Regions from separate parts of the Acidovorax sp. SRI_002 genome, predicted to be linked through region 2. Evidence: riboswitches for the same ligand, from Rfam matches in the RefSeq annotation. Region 2 holds a riboswitch; the other holds the start of a gene.
The links. A riboswitch is a leader RNA that binds a small molecule or an ion and turns the genes downstream of it on or off. The one in region 2 is predicted to bind thiamine pyrophosphate.

Region 1: linked by a shared signal. The riboswitch ahead of thiC (phosphomethylpyrimidine synthase ThiC) and the one ahead of AC2YJX_RS19980 (purine-cytosine permease family protein) in region 2 are both predicted to bind thiamine pyrophosphate.

Annotation. Positions count from the first base shown of each region.
Region 1 covers NZ_JBYCZW010000006.1:475,934-483,197, forward strand. The annotation lists gene ftsA (cell division protein FtsA) at 1-140, shown strand, start outside; gene ftsZ (cell division protein FtsZ) at 376-1,617, shown strand; gene AC2YJX_RS19075 (methyl-accepting chemotaxis protein) at 1,740-3,527, opposite strand; gene lpxC (UDP-3-O-acyl-N-acetylglucosamine deacetylase) at 3,743-4,666, shown strand; gene AC2YJX_RS19085 (hypothetical protein) at 4,674-4,850, shown strand; TPP riboswitch at 4,893-5,016, shown strand; gene thiC (phosphomethylpyrimidine synthase ThiC) at 5,131-7,023, shown strand; gene AC2YJX_RS19095 (methyl-accepting chemotaxis protein) at 7,221-7,264, shown strand, end outside.
Region 2 covers NZ_JBYCZW010000007.1:146,271-153,534, forward strand. The annotation lists gene AC2YJX_RS19955 (thiamine phosphate synthase) at 1-33, opposite strand, end outside; gene AC2YJX_RS19960 (thiazole synthase) at 26-838, opposite strand; gene thiS (sulfur carrier protein ThiS) at 923-1,120, opposite strand; gene thiO (glycine oxidase ThiO) at 1,117-2,247, opposite strand; gene thiD (bifunctional hydroxymethylpyrimidine kinase/phosphomethylpyrimidine kinase) at 2,535-3,383, shown strand; gene AC2YJX_RS19980 (purine-cytosine permease family protein) at 3,452-4,732, opposite strand; TPP riboswitch at 4,805-4,909, opposite strand; gene AC2YJX_RS19985 (GyrI-like domain-containing protein) at 4,947-5,828, opposite strand; gene AC2YJX_RS19990 (nuclear transport factor 2 family protein) at 5,841-6,200, opposite strand; gene AC2YJX_RS19995 (NAD(P)/FAD-dependent oxidoreductase) at 6,326-7,264, opposite strand, start outside.

The DNA.
Region 1 (7,264 bases), on a different contig from region 2:
AGCCCCGTGCTGCTACCGTCATGGGCCTTCTCGAAGAGGCCCGGCTGGCCCGTTTGCGCGGCTTCAAGGTGGCGCAAAAGAGCGGGTCCATGAAGACGGCGTTCGGCCGTTTCAAAGATTTCATTGTGGGGAATTTCTGACCATGAAATACCCAGGAATGAGCGCCGCCGGGCCGCCTCAAGGCGCGAAGGCCCCCTTGGGGGGCAGCGCAGCACACGCAGTGGCAAGCGTGGGGGCCTTGTGGTTAGCCCGTGGTAGCCCGCACGGCACTGCGCGAGAGCGATGGCGATGTACAGGACCGCCTCGTTCTCCAGCCACCAGTACCCCCTTCCCCATATGGCAATTGCCTACGAATTTAGAAACAGGAGCTCCAAGATGACCATCGAAATGATCGAAGCCGAAGAATTCAACCAGGGCACCCAGATCAAGGTGATCGGTGTGGGCGGTGGCGGCAGCAATGCCGTCGAGCACATGATTTCCCGCAGCGTGCAGGGCGTGGAGTTTGTCAGCGCCAATACCGACGCGCAGGCGCTCACGCGCAGTTCGGCCCACCGTGTCATCCAGCTGGGTGGCAGTGGTCTGGGGGCAGGCGGCAAGCCTGAAAAGGCGCGCGATGCAGCCGAAGCGGCAGTTGAAGACATCCGCGACGCCATCCAGGGCGCGCACATGCTGTTCATCACGGCCGGCATGGGCGGCGGCACGGGCACGGGGGCTGCCCCGGTGATCGCGCGCATCGCCAAGGAGATGGGTATTCTGACCGTGGGTGTGGTGACCAAGCCTTTCGACTGGGAAGGTGGCCGCCGCATGAAGAACGCCGACGAAGGCCTGGCCGAGCTGGAAGCCAATGTGGATTCGCTGATCGTGGTGCTCAACGAAAAGCTGCTCGATGTGCTGGGCGATGACATCACCCAGGACGAAGCCTTTGCACACGCCAACGATGTGCTCAAGAACGCCGTGGGCGGTATCGCTGAAATCATCAACGAGTACGGCCAGGTGAACGTGGACTTCGAAGACGTGCGCACCGTGATGGGCGAGCCCGGCAAGGCCATGATGGGCACGGCCACTGCCAGCGGCCCCGACCGCGCCCGCATCGCTGCCGAGCAGGCCATTGCCTGCCCGCTGCTCGAAGGCATCGACCTGTCGGGAGCCAAGGGCGTGCTGGTGCTGGTCACCGCGAGCAAGGGCAGCCTCAAGCTGTCCGAATCGCGCCAGGCCATGAACACCATCAATGCCTACGCATCGACCGACGCTCATGTGATCTTCGGCGCTGCCTACGACGAAACCCTGGGCGACGAGATCCGCGTGACCGTGGTGGCCACAGGCCTGTCGCGTGCCAACGCACGCCGCCAGCCCATCTCGGTGGTGCAAGGTGGCCTGCGCACGGGCACGGACAATATGGCCTACCAGATGCCCATGGCCGGTGTGGGAACGCTGGGGGGGGCTGTGGGTGTGCAAGGCGGCCACACGGGCAGCGCGCAAGCCGACTACGGCAGCATGTCGGTGCCCAGCGTGTGGCGCACCAACCGCACGCAGGCGGCAGCCCGCGTGGACGCGCTGTCCTCGGGTGGCATGGATGACCTGGAGATCCCGGCCTTCCTGCGCAAGCAAGCCGACTGATCGACAACAGGCTCTTCCATGGGCCGCAAGACAAGAAGCCCTACCAGCACAAGCTGGCAGGGCTTCTTTTTTTGCAGCGAGGTTTGCTTGCGCTGTGCTTGTGCTGCTTCAGGTCCTTGGGGTCAGAAGGACTCCCAGTCGTCGTTGTTGTTGTCCGCTGCAGGTTTGGGGCTGCTGGCCTTGGGCGGCAGCGCCGCTGCCGGGGCCTTGGCGGGCGACGCAGGGCGGGGTGCAGCGGCCTTGGCCAGTGCGGGGCGCGGTGCGGCAGCGCGTACGGGAGCGGGTGTGGGGCGGGGTGTGGCCGCAGGGGCGGGCCGGCTTGCCGGGGACGGCGCTGGGGCATTGCTGCCATTGACCCGGAACAGTGCGACCACCTGGGTGAGCTTCATGGCCTGCTCGCGCAGACTGTCTGCGGCGGCAGTGGATTGCTCCACCAAGGCAGAGTTCTGCTGCGTCATCTGGTCGAGCTGGTTCATGGCCGTGTTGACCTGGGCAATGCCCTGGCTCTGCTCGGACGTAGCCGAGCGGATTTCGCCAATGATGTCGGTCACGCGCTGAACGCTTTCCACGATCTCGGTCATGGTGGCGCCCGCATTGCCCACCAGCTGCGTGCCCGACTCCACCTTTTCGACCGATGCGCCAATCAGGGCCTTGATCTCCTTGGCGGCTTCGGCACTGCGTCCGGCCAGGCTGCGCACCTCGCTGGCCACCACGGCAAAGCCCCGGCCTTGCTCGCCCGCGCGGGCCGCCTCGACGGCGGCATTCAAGGCCAGGATATTGGTCTGGAAGGCGATGCCATCGATCACGCCGATGATGTCGCTGATCTTGTTGCTGCTGGCGTTGATGTCCTGCATGGTGGCTACTACCCGGGACACCACTTCACCCCCACGTGCCGCGACCGCAGCGGCTGATGTGGCCATCTGGTTGGCCGTCTGCGCGGAGTCCGAGGTCTGCTTGACGGTGCTGGTCAGCTCCTCCATGCTGCTGGCCGTGCTTTGCAGGTTGCTGGCGGTGTCTTCGGTGCGGTGGGCCAGGTCGTTGTTGCCCTGCGCGATTTCGCTCGACGCGGTGGCGATGCTGTCGGTGGCGGCGCGCACGTCGGTGACCAGCTTGCGCAGCGAAGTGACCATGTGGGCGAGCCCGTCGAGCATCGAGCCTGGGTGGGCCGTGGGGATGTGTGTATCGAGATTGCCTTCGGCCACTTCCGACATGATCGCGATGGCGTCAGTGGGCTCTCCCCCGATCTGGCGCAGCACGGAGCGCGATACGAACAGGCCGATGGCCCCCACCACAAGAATCACCACCACCACCATGGCCAGGCTCGACAGCAGGGCCTTGCGCAGCAGCATGTCTACGTCATCGGTATACAGCCCCGAGCCCACCATCCAGTTCCAGCCGTCTACACGGACGATGTACTGGAGCTTGGGCACCGGGGTAGTCTGGTTGGGGCGGGCAAACATGGTGGGGACAAACGCTTTGCCATCCTTGCTGCTGCGCATGCCGTTCACCAGCAGGGCGATGATGTCCACCCCCGAGCCGTCCTTGACCTTGCCCAGCATGTTCTGCCCATCCCACTCGGGTTTGAAGGGGTGCATCACCCCCACGCCCTCGGTGGTCCAGATGTAGAAATACTCGGTCTTGCCCTCCGGGCCGCCATAGCGCGCAATGCGCAGGGCGTCCTTGGCGGCCTTTTGGGCCTCCTCCTGGGGCATGGCGCCGCTGGCGGCCTTGGCCTGGTAGGCGGCCACTATGCTGTGGGCGGACTGGACGGCGGTGGTCAGCAGCTCTTTTCGGGACTCGGTGATGAGTCGTCGCTCCTGCAGGAGGGAGGTGACGGCCATGATCAGCAGCGCGACAAGCGCAGTGCCGATCATGAGCATGATTTTCATTTTGAAGCTGAGCTTGCTCATGGGAGTCTCCTGGGGGGCATCTGTGGTGTGTTCATGTTGTATCTTTTCAAGGCCCTCTGGCCCCAAATTGTGCGGCGAACCCGGGGGCCTGCGCAGTAGGTGAAAACGCGGCGGTAGCTCTACGTACGGGCCCCAAGCGCTCCGGGCATGGCGTCTGCAAGGCAGGCAAGACCTCAGCCCGTGCGGGACAGGGCGCCAGAAACTAAAATGGCGGGATGCTCCAGCAACGCACCCTCAAGACACTGACCCGCGCCGTAGGCGTCGGGCTGCACAGCGGCCAGCGGGTCGAGTTGACCCTGCGGCCAGCGCAGCCGGACACGGGGATTGTCTTTCGGCGGGTGGATCTGCCACAGCCCGTGGACATCCCGATCCGCGCCGAGGCCGTGACGGACACCCGGCTGGCATCCACCATCGCGGTCGGCAATGCCAAGGTGCACACGGTGGAACACCTGATGTCGGCCTGTGCGGGGCTGGGGCTGGATAACCTTTATGTGGACATCACGGCCGAAGAGGTGCCTATCCTCGACGGATCTTCCGCATCTTTCGTTTTCCTGCTCCAGAGCGCAGGGGTCGAGCTGCAAAACGCGCCCAAGCGCTTCATCCGCGTCCTGCGGCCGGTGGAGGTCCGCGAGGGCGAGGGCGCCAATGCCAAATGGGCACGTTTGACGCCTTACCACGGCTACAAGCTCAGTTTCGAGATCGACTTTGACCACCCGGCCGTGGACTCCACCGGCCAGCGTGTGGAGTTTGACCTGGGGCAAGGCAACTACAGCCGCGACATTGCGCGCGCCCGCACCTTCGGCTTCACCCGCGATGTGGAGATGATGCGCTCCAACGGCCTGGCGCTGGGCGGCGGGCTCGATAACGCCATCGTGATGGACGACTACAAGGTGCTCAACAGCGACGGCCTGCGCTACGACGACGAGTTCGTGAAGCACAAGATCCTGGATGCGATGGGCGACCTCTACCTCATTGGCAAGCCCCTGCTGGCTGCTTACAGCGCTTTCCGCTCGGGTCACGCCATGAACAACCTCTTGCTGCGCGAGCTGCTGGCCCAGCGTGATGCCTGGGAGGTGGTCACCTTCGAGGATGAGCGCCAGGCCCCCACCGGCTTCGCGCAACCTGCGCGCGCCTGGTAGCACGCACATGTTGATCTTTCGCTGGCTGGCCATGCTGCTGCTTCTGGCGGCTGCCGTGTCGTTTGCGTTTTATGCTGGTACGGGGCAGGCGCGCTACAAGCGCCTGGGGCTCATCATCCTCAAGTGGACGGTGATTGCCGCCGTCTTTTTCTTTGCGGTGATCCTCATTGGCCGACTTGCGTGATGCGCGGGCTCTGCAACGCAGTTTTTTCTCTGGCCTATACTCGCGCCTGCTCCGGGGTGTGCTGATGCGCTGAGATGCAAGAGGCCTGAAGAAATTCAGGCCAGCTTGCGAACCCGACGAACTTGATCCGGTTCATACCGGCGGAAGAAGAGCCGACCTCCTTGTCCCCGTGCCCGCAGTCCCTGTGGGCACGTCATGCCCCAGGTGCTGCCGCCCCTGGGGGGCGCACAGGTCCATTCCGGAGCAGACCCCACCGCCACCGGAACCAGGAGACCTGCCCATGAACGCCCCCGATCCCATCGCTCGCGAGAAGTTTGCTGAATTGCTGGCGCTGACGCGCGAGCCCTTCCCCGCATCGCGCAAAGCCTATATCCCCGGCCAACTGCACACCGACCTGCGCGTGCCCGTGCGCGACATTGCGTTGACCAACGGCGAGCTGGTCAGCGTGTACGACACCTCCGGCCCCTACACCGACCCTGAAGCCGTGATCGACGTGCGCAAGGGCCTGGCCAGCGTGCGCGGGGGCTGGATCACCGGCCGTGGCGATGTGGAGCACTACGAAGGCCGCGCTCCCGTGGCGCTGGACGATGGGCAAAAGAGCGAAGACGCCACGCGCCTGGCCCAGCTGCGCGCCGAGGCCGCCGCCCTGCAGCGCAAGCCCCTGCGCGCCAAGGCCGGTGCCAACGTCACGCAGATGCACTACGCCAAGAAAGGCATCATCACGCCCGAGATGGAGTACGTGGCCATCCGCGAAAACGGCAAGCGCGAGTGGATGGAGCAGTACATGGCTGACGCAGGCCGCGAGCAGCGCCTGATGGGCAACCCGATGGGTGCCAGCATCCCGCGCATCATCACCCCCGAATTCGTGCGCGACGAAGTGGCCCGGGGCCGCGCCATCATCCCCGCCAACATCAACCACCCCGAAGTGGAGCCGATGGCAATCGGCCGCAATTTTCTGGTCAAGATCAACGCCAACATCGGCAACTCGGCCGTCACGTCGAGCATTGAAGAAGAGGTGGAAAAGCTCGTGTGGGCGATCCGCTGGGGTGCCGACAACGTGATGGATCTGTCCACCGGCAAGAACATCCACACCACACGCGACTGGATCGTGCGCAACTCGCCGGTGCCGATTGGCACGGTGCCGATCTACCAGGCGCTCGAAAAGGTGGGCGGCGTGGCCGAAGACCTGACCTGGGAAATCTTCCGCGACACGCTGATCGAGCAGGCCGAGCAGGGTGTGGACTACTTCACCATCCATGCCGGCGTGCGCCTGGCCTACATCCACCTCACGGCGCAGCGGCGCACGGGCATCGTCTCGCGCGGCGGCTCCATCATGGCCAAGTGGTGCATGGCACACCACCGCGAGAGCTTCTTGTACGAGCACTTCGAGGACATCTGCGACATCATGAAGGCGTACGACGTGTCGTTCAGCCTGGGCGATGGCCTGCGTCCCGGCTGCGCGTCTGACGCCAATGACGAAGCGCAATTCGCCGAGCTGCACACGCTGGGCGAACTCACGCAAGTGGCCTGGAAGCACGACGTGCAGACCATGATCGAAGGCCCCGGCCATGTGCCCATGCACATGATCCAGGCCAACATGACCGAGCAGCTCAAGACCTGCCACGAAGCGCCGTTCTACACCCTGGGCCCGTTGACCATCGACATTGCACCCGGCTACGACCACATTGCCAGCGCGATTGGCGCGGCCATGATCGGCTGGATGGGCACGGCCATGCTGTGCTACGTGACGCCCAAGGAGCACTTGGGCCTGCCCGACCGTGATGACGTGAAGCAGGGCATCATTGCCTACAAGATCGCCGCCCACGCGGCCGATGTGGCCAAGGGTCACCCGTGTGCCCGCTCGCGTGACGATGCGCTGAGCCAGGCGCGCTTCGACTTCCGCTGGCAAGACCAGTTCAACCTGGGCCTGGATCCGGAAACAGCGAAGGAGTACCACGACGAAACCCTGCCCAAGGACTCGGCCAAGGTGGCGCATTTCTGCTCGATGTGCGGCCCCAAGTTCTGCTCGATGAAGATCACGCAGGAAGTGCGTGACTTTGCAAAGCAAAAGGGTGTGGCCGAGGCTGAAGCCCTGGCCCAGGGCATGCAGACCAAGGCGGCAGAGTTTCAGAAGAGCGGGGGCGAGTTGTACATCCCCCTGAAGCCCGTTTGAGAACAGTGCAATAAGCGCAGCTACTGGCCCCGAGGATTCCCTGAAACAGGGCCTCGGGGCCGTGCTTACCCTGTGCGGTGGATAGCCCCGCCCGGCATATAGTCCCGCCCACCCCCGGTTCAGAAGACCGGGAGGAAGGGCGTGTGGCACTAAATTTGCTATGCTGAGTTACCTGTTAAAAAATGTAAGGAAGAGCCATGAATGCTCTCGGCCGCTTCTCTATCCGCACACGTCTTTACTT
Region 2 (7,264 bases):
GGCCTGCACCATGGCGCTGGTGTCGTCACGCATGTTGCTCATGGTGCCAGAAGGGGGTGCCGAGCACGGGCGTACTGGGCTGGGCCGCATCCTGCGCTGCCATGGCACCTGCCTGGCGCGCGGCGCGCCCGGCATTCACTGCGTCGGCGAAGGCGCCGGCCATGGCCACAGGGTCTTGCGCCAGTGCGACCGCAGTATTGAGCAGCACGCCGTCATAGCCCCATTCCATCACCTGGCAGGCGTGGGATGGCAGGCCCAGCCCGGCATCCACCAGCATCGGCACGTTCAGCCGTTCACGCAGCGTTTGCAAGGCATAGGGGTTGACGGGGCCGCGCCCGGTGCCGATGGGTGCCGCCCAGGGCATCACGGCCTGGCAGCCCACATCCACGAGGCGCTGGCACAGCACCAGGTCTTCCGTGCAGTAGGGCAGCACCTGAAAGCCTTCCTTGATGAGGTGTTCGGCCACGCCCACCAGGTTCAGGGTGTCGGGCTGCAGGGTGTAGTCGTCGCCAATCAGCTCCAGTTTGATCCAGGGGGTGTTGAACACCTCGCGCGCCATCTGTGCCGTGGTGATGGCCTCTTGCGCGCTGTGGCAGCCTGCCGTGTTGGGCAGCACAGGCACGTTGAGCTTGCGCAGCAGCTCCCAGAAGCTGCTGCCGCTTTCGGCCGGGTTGCTGCCCTGGCGGCGCAGCGATGCGGTGACCATGGCAGGCTTGGCGCGCAGCACGGCGGCTTCGAGCACTGCGGGGGATGGGTAGCGCGAGGTGCCCAGCAGCAGGCGGCTGGCGAACTGCTGGCCGTAGAGCACCAGGGGGTCTTGGGGCGTTGAAGTGGTCATGGTGTTTACTATGCTTTTGATAGCTGCTAGCGCTTATTTATCAGGCGCTAGGTGCCAATTTGGCTTCAAGTTTCAGGCGGCGGATCAGCCCCCCGTGACGGGCGAGATGATTTCCACGCGGTCGCCGGGCTGCAGGGCCTGCGCGGCGTAGCGGGTGTTGGGCACAAAGGTGGTGTTAACGGCCACGGCAAAAGGCGGGCGGGCCGCGATGGCGGCCACGGCGTCGGCCACGGTGGCGCCCTCGGGCAGTTCGTGCGGGATCTGGTTGATGGAAATGTTCATGCGAAAGCGGCGGCCGCGCTGGGTGGGGGCAGGGGGGTGGGCTCCAGGTCCAGCGCGAGGTCAAATCGTTGCGAAAGCTGCGATTGTCCTGCGTTCAGCACTTCCAGCGTCACATCCAGCATCGCGGGCGCGATCATGAAGCCGTGGCGGTACAGGCCGTTGATTTCCAGCACGCCCTTGCGCGGCTGGCGGATGGCGGGCAGGTTGTCGGGCAGCGTGGGGCGGCACTGCGTGGCCAATTCCAGGATGCGGCCCTCTGCAAAGCCGGGGTGCACGGCGTAGGCGGCGGAGAGCAGCTCCAGTGTGGAGCGCACACTGGCGGGCGAGAGGTCGTCCGATTCGATTTCGGTGGCGCCGATGACGAACAGATGGTCTTCCTTGGGCGCAATGTAGATGGGGTAGCGCGGGTGCACCAGCCGTGTTGGGCGCTGCAGCGTGACATCCGGCGCGTGGATGCGAACCACCTCGCCGCGCACGCCGCGCAGTGCACTCCACTGGCCCTTGGCGCCCAGGCCACGGCAGTCCAGCACCCAGTCGGGTTGGCCAGGGGCGCCGGGGGTGAAGGTTTCGGGCGACTGGGGGCTGTGCCAGTGCGTGCGCACCGACAGCCGCTGCATTTCCACCACCAGGGCGGCCAGCAGCTGCCGGTTGTCGAGCTGGCCTTCGCCGGGCAGGTACAGGCCCTGCGCAAAACGCTGCGCGAGGGTGGGTTCCGCCTGGGCCAGCGCGGCACCGTCCAGCTTTTGCAGGGCGGGTAGCTCTGGCACCTGGTGCTGGTTGGCCTCCAGCTGGCGCGTGAGCCGCTGGGCTTCGGCCACGTCCTGCCGGTGCCACACGATGAGCGTGCCGGCCTGCTGGAAGAACACGGGCTCGGCCAGCGCCGCCAGCAGTTGCGGCCAGCGGGTGAGGGCGTGGTGGCCCATGCGTACCACGCCGGGCTCGGTGATGGCCGATTCGGCCAGCGGCGCCAGCATGGCGGCGGCCACGGTCGCGGCCGAATGTTCGGCGGCCGGGCTGCCCGCGTCGTAGATGTCCACACGGTGACCCTGGCGGGCCAGCTCCACCGCAAGCAGGCGGCCCATGAGGCCCGCGCCCAGAATCGCAAAAGAAGAGGGTTGAAGTGGCATAGGTCCGTCGGTGTGTCCGTGTTGGCTGGCAACCATGGACAAAACGGGGGCAGCGCCGCTCTTGGAAACTCCCCACGCCAGCATGACCTGGATCGGGTAGCGGGGCCACGTTGCAGGCAGTGCCATGCAGCGCTGCGTGCGAGCCCCAGGGTATTTCTCAGTCGCACACCGAAGAACCTGATCAGGTTCTGAACGGAGGGACACCCCTGTTTCGTCCGGAAAAAATCAATTACAGCACAACCCTTGGTCGCTCTTTTTGCGCTAACGCATAGGCCATAATTTTTGCCATGACTTCATTGACCCCACCGACCTCCGCAGCGCGCCACTATGTGCGCGTGCTTTCCATTGCCGGTTCTGACAGCGGCGGCGGGGCGGGCATCCAGGCCGACCTCAAGACCTTCAGCGCCCTGGGCTGTTACGGAATGACGGCCATCACGGCCATCACCGCGCAGAACACCTGCGGCGTGACGGGCATCCACGGCATTCCGCCCGAGATGCTCAAGGCCCAGATCGACGCCGTGGTGCAGGACATTGGCGTGGATGCGGTCAAGATCGGCATGCTGCATTCGCCCGAGGTGGTGCGTGTGGTGGCCGATGCCATCCGCACCTACCAGCTGCCGCACGTGGTGCTCGACCCCGTGATGGTGGCCACCAGTGGCGACCGGCTCATCGCTTCAGAAACCGTGAGCGTGCTGGTGCAGGAGCTGTTTCCACTGGCCGAGGTGATCACCCCCAACCTGGACGAGGCCGGCTGGCTGCTGGGGCGCAGCATCAAGGGCGTGGAAACGCTGGACGAAGCCGCGCAGGCACTGTGCGCTCTGGGTGCACGTGCGGCGCTGCTCAAGGGCGGCCACCTGCCTGGAGACTGGGTGGTGGACGTTCTGGCCACCCGCAGCGGTGTGCGGCAGCGGCTGGAGTCTGCACGCATTGCCACGCCCAACGGGCACGGCACCGGCTGCACCCTGTCGTCGGCCATTGCGGCCCACCTGGCGCAGGGCCTGCCCTTGCAGCAGGCGGTGGAGCGCGCACGCGCCTACATTCTGGGCGCCATCGCCGCAGGGGCTGATGTGACCACCGGCCGCGGCCACGGCCCGCTCAACCACTGCTATGCGCCTGTGGCGCAGTTGGTGCTGTAGAAATTTAAGTGTTTTTGGCCGCTGGCGCTTATCTGGTAAGCGCTAGCAGCTCACAATTCGATAGCTATTCAACGGCCCCGTGGCCGTGTGGCCCAGGCCAGCAAAAAGCTGAACGCCAGTGCCGGCAGCGCCGAGCCCGCACCCGGCAGCACCTTGGGAGCCAGGTGGTAGACGGCAATCCCCACCAGCCAGATCGCCACGGGCGCCGCATTCACCTTGCGCGCCGCTGCCAGCAGTGCAGGTGCATCGGTGCCAAACGCCAGCCGTCCCAGGATCACGCCAAACAGCGGCACAAACACCGAGCTGAGCAGCAACAAAAACGGCTCCAGGCTGTGCATGGGCAAGACCAGCGCAAGGCCTGTGCATACCGCCGCCATGGCCAGGCCCCACTTGCGCACGTCCCAGCGCGGCAGCAGGCTGTGGGCCGACACCGCGCCCGAATACGTGTCGCCATAGGCGTTGTCCACCTCGTCGATCAGGATCAGCGACAGCGCAATCAGCCCGCCCTGGGCCAGCAGCAGCGCCTGCACCAGATCCTTGCTGGGCAAGGTCAGCGCCACCAGCACACCCAGCGAGTAGCACCACATGTTGGCCAGCGCGTAACCCAGCCAGGTGCCACGCAACGCGGAGCCGCCGTTCTTGCCGTGGCGCGCATAGTCGGCCACCAGTGGCAGCCACGAAATGGGCATGGCGATCACCAGATCCAGCGCAGGGAGCACTCCCATGCCGCCCGCGCCCTGGCGGTTCCACAGCGCATCAAACCCCTGGGCCTGCGCCAGCGACAAAAACTGCCACGACAGCCATAGCAGCGACAACACCACGAGCGGCAGCGCCACGCGCGCAATCACCTTGCGCACCAGCTGCACCATGGAGCCGCTGATCAGCAGCATCACCACGCCGCCCCACAGCAGCGTCGCCAGCACCGGCCAGTGGGAACCGGCCATGGCCCCTGATTGTTGGCCGATGGCCACGGTGGCATCGCGCATCACCACCAGCTCGAACGTGCCCCAGCCCACCAGCTGCACGATGTTCAGGATGATGGGCAGGCTGGCAAAGGTGCGGCCATACACGGCGTGCATCAGCCCCGCACTGGCCAGGCCGCTGTCGCAGCCCAGCTTGGCCACCCAGCCCAGCAGGCCCGCGCCCACGATGGAGCCGGCCACGATGGCGATGAGGGCTTCTTTGGTGCCCAACGCGGGCATCAGGTACGCACCCACCTGCATGACCAGCAAGCCCACGCCCAGGCTGAACCAGAGCGAGGCGTGGTCATGCCACTGGAAGACGCGGCGGTCGGGGGAGACGGGGGCCAGCGCTTCGTTGTGGGAAGGCGCGGCGGGCGATGAGGACATGGATGGCTCCGTGGCAGTACAGAGCAGGGGCGGCCCGCCAGCGCGCCCCAAAGTCATTTCATTCAGGGCTGGGCCAAAGCGGACGTGCTTCCCTGCGCGAGGATGATCTCAATCAGGTTCAAAGGGACTCTCTCAGTCGGTTCCGGCAGGCCGGTCTCGACACCCCTAGCGATGGCGCGCCCGAAGGAGCGCGGTTGCCATTGTAGAGGGTGGGTCAGCGCCCGGCCTGGGTGATGGGGATGGCGTAGTGCATCACGGAGTCCGCGGACGTCGGGTGGTATTGCGAGCCGTAGATTTCCAGATCCGGTCCCAGGCTGTGCGACTGGCTGGCCGACAGCAGCCAGCTGGAGTAGATGTAGTTCACCGTCGCATCGACGTTCTGGGCAGGACCCCGGTGGGTGAAGCATGCATAGGTGGATGCGGGGATTTCCATGGCCTCCATGCCCGGTGGCAGTGCACCGGGGCCACTCACTTCGATGCACGCCAGGTAGCGCAGCTCTTCCGTGTGCGGCCCCGCCGGGGCCACGACGCCATAGCAGACCCCGGGCACGGTGTTCGCAATCTCGCCCAACCGGGGCAGAAACTTCGCCCACAGGGGCGGCAGTTTCTGGCCCAGGTTGTTTTTTTCGGAATCGATGCCGTAGTAGTCGGTGGGCAGCCCGACCAATTGCATGGCGGGCTGCTGCTGGATGTCGGGTTCCAGGGAAATGTTGTGGTGAATGTGCGCGAGGTAGCTTTCGTCGAACCGGATCTTGCGCACGAACAGCGAGCGGTTGCCCATCTTGCGGTACTGCGACGGCGTGAGCCGAAAGCAATCGCGGAACGCGCGCGTGAAACTCTCCTGCGTCTCGTACCCGGACGCCAGCGCAATATCGAGCACGCTCAGCCGCGTGTTGGTCAACTGCTCCAGCGCCCGCGAGAACCGGCGCGAGCGGATGTAGGTCTTGAGGGTTTCGTTGGTCAGCGCCTTGAAGATCCGCTGGAAGTGCCACTGGCTCATCCCCGCAGCCCGTGCCACCTCGGAAAGCTGGATATCGGATTCGAGATGGGCCTCGATGAAATCGATGCCCTCCTGGATTTGCCGGAGATAAAGCACGGCGGCGTCGGTTCAAGGGGTTTCAAAGAAACCGGTCATGGCCACTAGACGGTTCTGGTCGTTGTACCGGCCGTAGCTCACGCCTTCCCCGATCACCTGCCCACTGCCATCCACCATGTTCCATTTGGCGATGCTCTGCTGGTTGTGGCTGGCGAAATAGTGGGTCACAAAATGCCCGCCGGGCACCTGGCTGTGAAAGTTGTCCATGTAGGCCGTCAATTGGTCCCAGCCCTGGGCTGTGGCCAGCGGGTCGTTGTAGGTGCAGGCGGGGTCGAGGGACTGGGTAAAAAGGGCTGTGCGGTCCGCGACCGAATCGGTCTTCCACGACGCGGTGTAGGCGTCCCAGATGGATTGAAGGGGTTGTTGGCTCATGGCGTGCTCCTGGTGGGTGGATGGAGACACCATCGTGCCGGGCGCTTGCGCGCCTTTTGGACATTTTGTGCTTATTTGTGGGCGCGTCGTTTGGGCACGAAGTGACGAACCCTGGCCCGCCGGGACTACACGGCGGCAGAAGGTGCCGATAACGGTGCGACACCCAGCAACTGGTGCAGCCGTGGACTGGTGGTGGTGTATTGCAGCGCCACCTTGTCGCCCTTGAGCACCTCGGCCGCACCAAAAGCCGCCAGCGTGGCTTCGTGGAAGCCGCACAGGATGAGCTTGCGTTTGCCGGGGTAGGTGTTGATGTCGCCCACGGCGTAGATGCCGGGCACGCTGGTGCGGAAGGCTTCGGTGTCCACCACCAGCTGTTTGCGGTCCATGGCCAAACCCCAGTCCGCAATGGGCCCGAGGCGGGGCGAGATACCCAGCACGGCCACCAGCAGGTCCAGCGCCAGGGCGCGGGTGCTGCCATCGGCGTCCACCACCTGCAAGGCCGTCAGCTGGTCGCCAGCGGTTTCAATGCCGGTGATCTGCGCAGACTCGACATGGATTCGGCCCGCATCGCGCAGTTGCTGCAGGCGCTGCAGCAGAGCATTCGGGGCGTGAAACACATCGCGGCGGTGCAGCAGGCTGACGCGTGCGGCCTGGCCTTGCTCGGCCAGTTCCACGGCGCGGGCCACGGCGGGCTCGTCGCCGCCGTGCACGACCACATGGAGCCCGGCTACGTGGGCCGTGGCGGGCAGGTTCTGGTAGTGGACCTGGGCGCCCACAAAGCGCTCGATGCCGTCCACCTTGAGCGTGCGTGGCACAAAGGCGCCCACACCGGCAGCAATGAACACCGTGCGGGCCAGCAGTTGTGCGCCCTGGGAGGTTTCGACCAGCAGGCGCCCATCGGCCTGCACGGTGAGTGCGGACACCAGCGTGTTCAGGTGCCACTGGGTCTTGAACGGCGCAATCTGCTGAAGCAGCAAAGCGGCCAGCTCACGCCCGGTGGAGACCGGGATGCCCGGGATGTCGTAGATGGGTTTGTCGCCGTACAGCTCGACGCACTGGCCGCC